Regions from separate parts of the Bacillus sp. LQ01 genome, predicted to be linked through region 1. Evidence: riboswitches for the same ligand, from Rfam matches in the RefSeq annotation. Region 1 holds a riboswitch; the other holds the start of a gene.

Region 1 (3,428 bases):
CTATATTCCGCAACGGCACTTGGCATGACATTGAACTCTTCGCTTTATTCCAACGTAATTATAAATAAAAAAAGCTTTGCGCTCACCGCGCAAAGCTTTTTTTCATATATTATAGACCAGCTTGCTCTTTTAAAGCTGCAGCTTTGTCTGTACGTTCCCATGATAGATCTACATCAGTACGTCCGAAGTGGCCGTAAGCTGCTGTTTGTTTGTAAATTGGGCGACGTAAGTCTAACATTTTAATAATACCAGCCGGGCGAAGATCGAAGTTGTTACGAACTAGTTCTACTAGTACGTCTTCAGATACTTTACCAGTGCCGAATGTATCAACTGAAATTGATACTGGTTGTGCTACACCGATTGCGTATGCAAGTTGTACTTCTGCTTTTTCAGCAAGACCAGCTGCTACGATGTTTTTCGCAACATAACGAGCTGCATATGCTGCAGAACGGTCAACTTTCGTTGCATCTTTACCAGAGAATGCACCGCCACCGTGGCGAGCGTATCCACCGTAAGTATCAACGATGATTTTACGTCCTGTTAAACCAGCATCACCTTGTGGTCCACCAATTACGAAGCGGCCAGTTGGATTAATGAAGAATTTCGTTTCTCCATCCATTAATTCTGCTGGTACTACAGCTTTAATTACGTGCTCTTTTAAGTCGCGATCGATTTCTTCCCATGTAACATCTGGGTGATGTTGTGTAGAAATTACGATAGTATCAACACGTACTGGTTTACCATTTTCATCATACTCAACTGTAACTTGCGTTTTTCCATCTGGACGTAAGTATGATAATGTATCATCTTTACGTACTTCAGTTAAACGGCGAGCTAATTTGTGAGCAAGCGAGATTGGAAGTGGCATTAATTCTTGTGTTTCATTACATGCAAAACCAAACATTAAACCTTGGTCTCCTGCACCAATTGCCTCAATCTCAGCGTCAGTCATTTGACCTTCGCGTGCTTCTAGCGCTTGGTCAACACCCATAGCGATGTCAGCAGACTGCTCATCGATAGATGTTAAAACAGCACAAGTTTCTGCATCGAATCCGTATTTTGCGCGTGTGTAACCAATGCCTTGAATTGTTTCACGAACGATTTTCGGAATATCTACGTAAGTAGAAGTCGTAATTTCCCCCGCTACCAATACTAAACCAGTTGTTACAGTTGTTTCACAAGCTACACGTGCATTTGCGTCTTTTGATAAGATCGCATCTAAAATTGAATCAGAAATTTGGTCACAAATTTTATCTGGATGTCCTTCAGTTACAGACTCAGATGTGAACAGATGACGTTTTTTTGTCATGTGGTAAACCTCCCTACAGTAATTGTATATATTGTACGGAACTCATCCTTAATTTGCCACAAACTGCGACATACATTTATTCTCCCACACAAGCATACAGAAAAACCTTTCCTACTTTACATAGAGGAAAGGTTTAATTTGCTACTTGCATACTGCTTTTTGCCCTTCGCTCTTATCGTTCGAGACCTGTAGCCTCGCACAGGTTTTAGCACCTATTCACCTGCATTTATCAATACAAGTGAGGTTGCTGGGCTTCATCGGGCCTGTCCCTCCGCCAGCTCGGGATAAGAGAGTATCCGTCCCAACCTATACTAAAGAAATGATATTCATTTGTCAATTAATATTCACATTTTCCTGAAAGTTTTTCTCAATACGCCTGAAATGAAATATTAATAGGGAAATAATGCATTCACACAAACAAAAAGAAATAAATAGTATACATTATTTATATAATTGTGTTATACTCTTGTTGGGGATTACGAGAAATATTTCATTAAATGAAAAGGATGGTATATAAATATGAGTACTGTGAATGTCCAAATTGGTTTACACGAATTATTGAACGGAAGCAATGCACAGATTCAACTAAGTGTTCCGCAATTAGTGGAAAAAGTATTAATGCGAAATGAAGGGAAATTAACTTCTACTGGTGCCGTTTCTGCTTCAACAGGAAAATATACAGGACGTTCTCCTAAAGATAAATTTATTGTGAAAGAAGCATCGGTTGCTGACAAAATTGCTTGGGGAGCTGTGAACCAACCGATTTCTGAAGAACATTTTAATAAATTATATACTAAAGTTTTAGAATACTTAAAAGAAAAAGAAGAGTTATTCGTCTTCAAAGGATTTGCAGGCGCTGACCGCAATTACCGCCTACCAATTCAAGTTATTAACGAATATGCATGGCACAATTTATTTGTACATCAATTATTCATTCGTCCAACTGAAGAAGAATTAACGACTCATGAATCAGAATTCACAATTGTTTCTGCACCGAATTTCAAAGCTGATCCAGCTGTTGACGGTACAAACTCTGAAGCATTCATTATGGTTTCATTCGAAAAACGCATCGTATTAATTGGTGGTACAGAATACGCTGGAGAAATGAAAAAATCAATCTTCTCTATTATGAACTTCTTATTACCTGAACAAGATATTCTTTCTATGCACTGTTCTGCAAACGTAGGTGAAGAAGGCGATGTAGCATTATTCTTCGGTTTATCTGGAACAGGTAAAACAACATTATCTGCTGATCCAAACCGTAAATTAATTGGTGATGATGAGCACGGTTGGTCTGATAACGGTGTATTCAATATTGAAGGCGGTTGCTACGCGAAATGTGTAAACCTTTCTCACGAGAAAGAACCACAAATTTTCGATGCAATCACATTTGGATCTGTTTTAGAAAACGTTATCATTAATGACCAAACGCGTATCGCAGACTATAACGATACTACTTTAACAGAAAATACTCGTGCTGCATACCCTATGCATGCGATCGACAATATCGTACTGCCAAGTGTTGCTGGACACCCAAATACAATCATTTTCTTAACTGCTGATGCATCTGGCGTATTGCCTCCAATCAGTAAGTTATCAAAAGAACAAGCTATGTATCATTTCTTAAGTGGTTACACTAGTAAACTAGCAGGAACAGAGCGCGGTGTTACATCTCCGCAAGCAACATTCTCAACTTGCTTCGGTTCACCATTCTTACCACTTGATGCATCTCGCTATGCTGAAATGCTTGGTGAAAAAATTGAGAAACACGATGCGAAAGTATTCTTAGTAAACACTGGCTGGACTGGTGGCGAATACGGCGTTGGTAAACGTATGAACTTAGGTTACACTCGTGCAATGATTCAAGCTGCATTAAACGGTGAACTTGCGAAAACTGAAACAGCTAAACATGACATCTTCGGTCTTGAAGTTCCACTTCACGTACCAGGTGTACCTGACGAAGTGTTAATGCCTGAACAAACTTGGGCTGATAAAGCTGCTTACAAAGCAAAAGCAATCGAACTTGCAAATGAATTCAAAGCTAACTTCAAAAAGTTCGACAGCGTATCTGAAGACATTATTAACTTAGGCGGTCCAATCGCTTAAATTAAAACTTTCT
Region 2 (3,428 bases), on a different contig from region 1:
TAGTATCCAAAAAGATAAATGGCTCCATTCAACAACTAATTCTTTTAATTGATGTTCCCCTGAAAATAATGTGTACGGAAGAAAAGTTCCCGCAATTCCTAATAAAATACCACCGATAATTCCGAGTGTCAGTTTGTATTCCCTAAAAGGGTGGATTAACTTCTCTAATGTGAATTCTAACTTGAAATAAAAGAAACCAACTATAGCACCGATACTAGCAAGTGGAAGAAATGCGATCCATTCATTGAAAGAAAGTGCACCTTCCCCGAAATCAACAATAAAGGATCCACGATTATCGAGTTTACTCAGTAGTAAATAAACAGAAAAACCTGCGAAAGTAGTAGCTAAGTATACAATCGCCTTTTTTCCTTTAGAAAAAGCAGCAATTTGTTCCCCCTCATTTTCATTTGGTGCTAAATAACCGAATAATGGTGCGTTAAAAATGACACTTAAAGTAGCTCCAATTCCGATCTCGGTTAGCTCATTCATACCCTTTAAGGCAAATTTAAAGCGATCCCCTACCCATGTGCACAGTCCGCCTATAATTCCAACTAGTGCGGCTTCTGGACCAAGACTAGCACCGAAAATTAAAACAATAATCGCTGTTAAAGTAGCCTGATGGACAAAGCGATATTCGATTCGACCAGTTTTTTTATATTCAGCCATCACTTCAGGCATAAGGCGTGGGTATGTACCGAAATGTTTTTGTGATAGACCAACAAGGACCCCGCCAATTATTGTTACGCAAAGGGTGTAATAAGAGGGAAAAGAGAGAACTTCAGGCAAGTATCCCCAAATAAAGTGGATTCCAATATTTATTGTGACTAAAAATAACCAGACTGTAGCTCCTACTATAGATCCTAGAAGAATGCCATATAGAGCAAGTATGTACTGCATATCTTTTTTATTTGTCATGTTATACCTCCGTTATGTAAATCTTAGTAGGTAAAAAAGTGAAATATACTAGTGAAAAATGGATTGAATATATATAGTATCTTTTTGAGAAGATGGCCTATTCAACATATAGGCTAACTTTAGGGGAATTTGAATTTATAGGTTAAATTACTTATTTAATTTTATAGACTGATTTGAGGTTTTTAAAGGTCTTTTTTGAAATAGACTAGAATATATTTCTTTTGTTGCTTTATATGAAACTGTTAACATTTATTTTAGAACATTCAGAAAAACCGTTTGACATTAGGAAATTATTGCTATAAAATCAACGGTAATTGCATAGTCTTATCAAGAAAAGGTGGAGGGACAGGCCCGATGAAACCTTGGCAACAGCCGTATAACGGAATTGTGCCAAATCCTGCAGGTAGTAATCCTGAGAGATAAGAAAGAGCCTTTAGAGCGTGTTTTCAAACTGCTCCTTTCTTGTTTTCAGGAAAGGGGCAGTTTTTTATTTTGTATAAAAGAAAGGAGAATGAGAGATGGGAGAATCATGGGGAAAAGGAACAATTTGTGTGCAAGGTGGCTATACGCCAAAAAATGGTGAACCACGTGTTTTACCACTTTATCAAAGTACAACATATAAATACGATACTTCAGATGATTTAGCAGCCCTATTTAACTTAGAGGCAGAAGGATATATTTATACACGTATTGGAAACCCTACTCTAGCCGCATTTGAGCAGAAGTTATCAGATTTAGAAGGCGGTGTAGGAGCTGTTGCAACGGCTTCTGGGCAAGCAGCTATTATGCTCGCAGTTTTAAATATTTGTAGTAGTGGGGATCATTTACTTTGTTCTTCAACGGTTTACGGGGGAACGTTTAATTTATTTGGAGTGAGTTTGCGTAAACTGGGCATTGATGTTACGTTCTTTAATCCAAATTTAACGGCAGATGAAATTACGGCGCTTGCTAATGACAAGACGAAACTTATCTATGCAGAATCGTTAGGAAATCCAGCGATGAATGTTTTAAATTTTAAAGAATTTTCAGCTGCTGCTAAAGAATTAGAGGTACCTTTTATCGTTGATAATACATTAGCAACTCCTTATTTATGCCAGGCGTTTGAACATGGGGCAAATATTATTGTTCATTCTACGACGAAGTATATCGATGGGCATGCGAGCTCCTTAGGCGGTATTGTAATTGACGGTGGAAACTTTGATTGGACAAATGGAAAGTATCCGGAACTTGTTGAACCAGATCCAAGTTATCACGGTGTAAGTTACGTTCAAAACTTTGGTGCAGCAGCGTATATTGTGAAAGCACGTGTTCAGCTATTAAGAGATTATGGAAATTGTATGAGCCCATTCAATGCATATATTAGCAATATTGGCTTAGAAACATTGCATTTACGAATGGAACGTCATAGTGAAAATGCTCTTGCAGTTGCTAAGTGGCTTGCTAATCATGAACGTATTGAATGGGTGAATTATCCGGGCTTAGATAGTAATGAAAATTACTCATTGGCACAACAGTACTTGAAAAAAGGTGCTAGTGGTGTTTTAACTTTCGGTATTAAAGGCGGATTAGAAGCAGCAAAAGAATTTATCGCAAATGTAAAACTAGCAACTCTTGTAACACACGTAGCTGATGCACGAACTTGTGTTATACATCCTGCTAGTACGACGCATAGACAATTAAATGCTGAAGATCAGCGTTTAGCTGGTGTTACATCTGATTTAATTCGTTTATCAGTTGGTATAGAAGATGTTTCTGATATTATTGCAGATTTGGAAGCAGCTCTAGTTGGGGGCAAAACACATGCCGATCATAATTGATAAAGATTTACCGGCTCGCAAAGTGTTACAAAAAGAAAATATTTTTGTAATGACGAAGGAGCGAGCGGAAACACAAGATATACGCGCTTTGAAAATTGCTATATTAAATTTAATGCCAACGAAGCAAGACACAGAGGCACAATTACTTCGCTTAATTGGAAACACACCGTTACAATTAGATGTTCATTTGCTTCATATGGAATCACATCTATCTCGTAATGTAACGCAAGAACATTTAACAAGCTTTTATAAAACGTTTCGTGATATTGAAAATGAAAAGTTTGATGGGCTCATTATTACAGGAGCGCCAGTGGAGACCCTTGCTTTTGAAGAGGTAGATTATTGGGAAGAGCTTAAACATATTATGGAGTATTCAAAAACGAATGTAACATCTACGCTCCATATTTGCTGGGGAGCACAGGCTGGCTTGTACTATCATTATGGTGTTCCAAAGTATCCCCTTAAGGAAAAAATGTTCGGTGTATTTGAACATGAAGTTTGCGAGCAACATGTGAAATTGTTACAAGGATTTGATGAATTGTTTTTTGCTCCGCATTCTCGTCATACAGAAGTACGAGAGAATGATATTAGAGGAGTGAAAGACTTAACATTGTTAGCAAACTCTGAAGAAGCAGGTGTTCACCTTGTTATTGGGCCAGAAGGAAGGCAAGTGTTTGCCCTTGGACATAGCGAATA

The links. A riboswitch is a leader RNA that binds a small molecule or an ion and turns the genes downstream of it on or off. The one in region 1 is predicted to bind S-adenosylmethionine.
Region 2: linked by a shared signal. The riboswitch ahead of AC22L0_RS23040 (bifunctional O-acetylhomoserine aminocarboxypropyltransferase/cysteine synthase) and the one ahead of metK (methionine adenosyltransferase) in region 1 are both predicted to bind S-adenosylmethionine.

What each region holds. Positions count from the first base shown of each region.
Region 1 is NZ_JBYEZL010000002.1:98,749-102,176, reverse strand. Features, by position in the region: gene AC22L0_RS12855 (GNAT family N-acetyltransferase) at 1-68, shown strand, start outside; gene metK (methionine adenosyltransferase) at 110-1,309, opposite strand; SAM riboswitch class I at 1,479-1,600, opposite strand; gene pckA (phosphoenolpyruvate carboxykinase (ATP)) at 1,829-3,415, shown strand.
Region 2 is NZ_JBYEZL010000003.1:478,206-481,633, reverse strand. Features, by position in the region: gene AC22L0_RS23045 (chloride channel protein) at 1-915, opposite strand, end outside; SAM riboswitch class I at 1,237-1,341, shown strand; gene AC22L0_RS23040 (bifunctional O-acetylhomoserine aminocarboxypropyltransferase/cysteine synthase) at 1,434-2,732, shown strand; gene metA (homoserine O-acetyltransferase MetA) at 2,716-3,428, shown strand, end outside.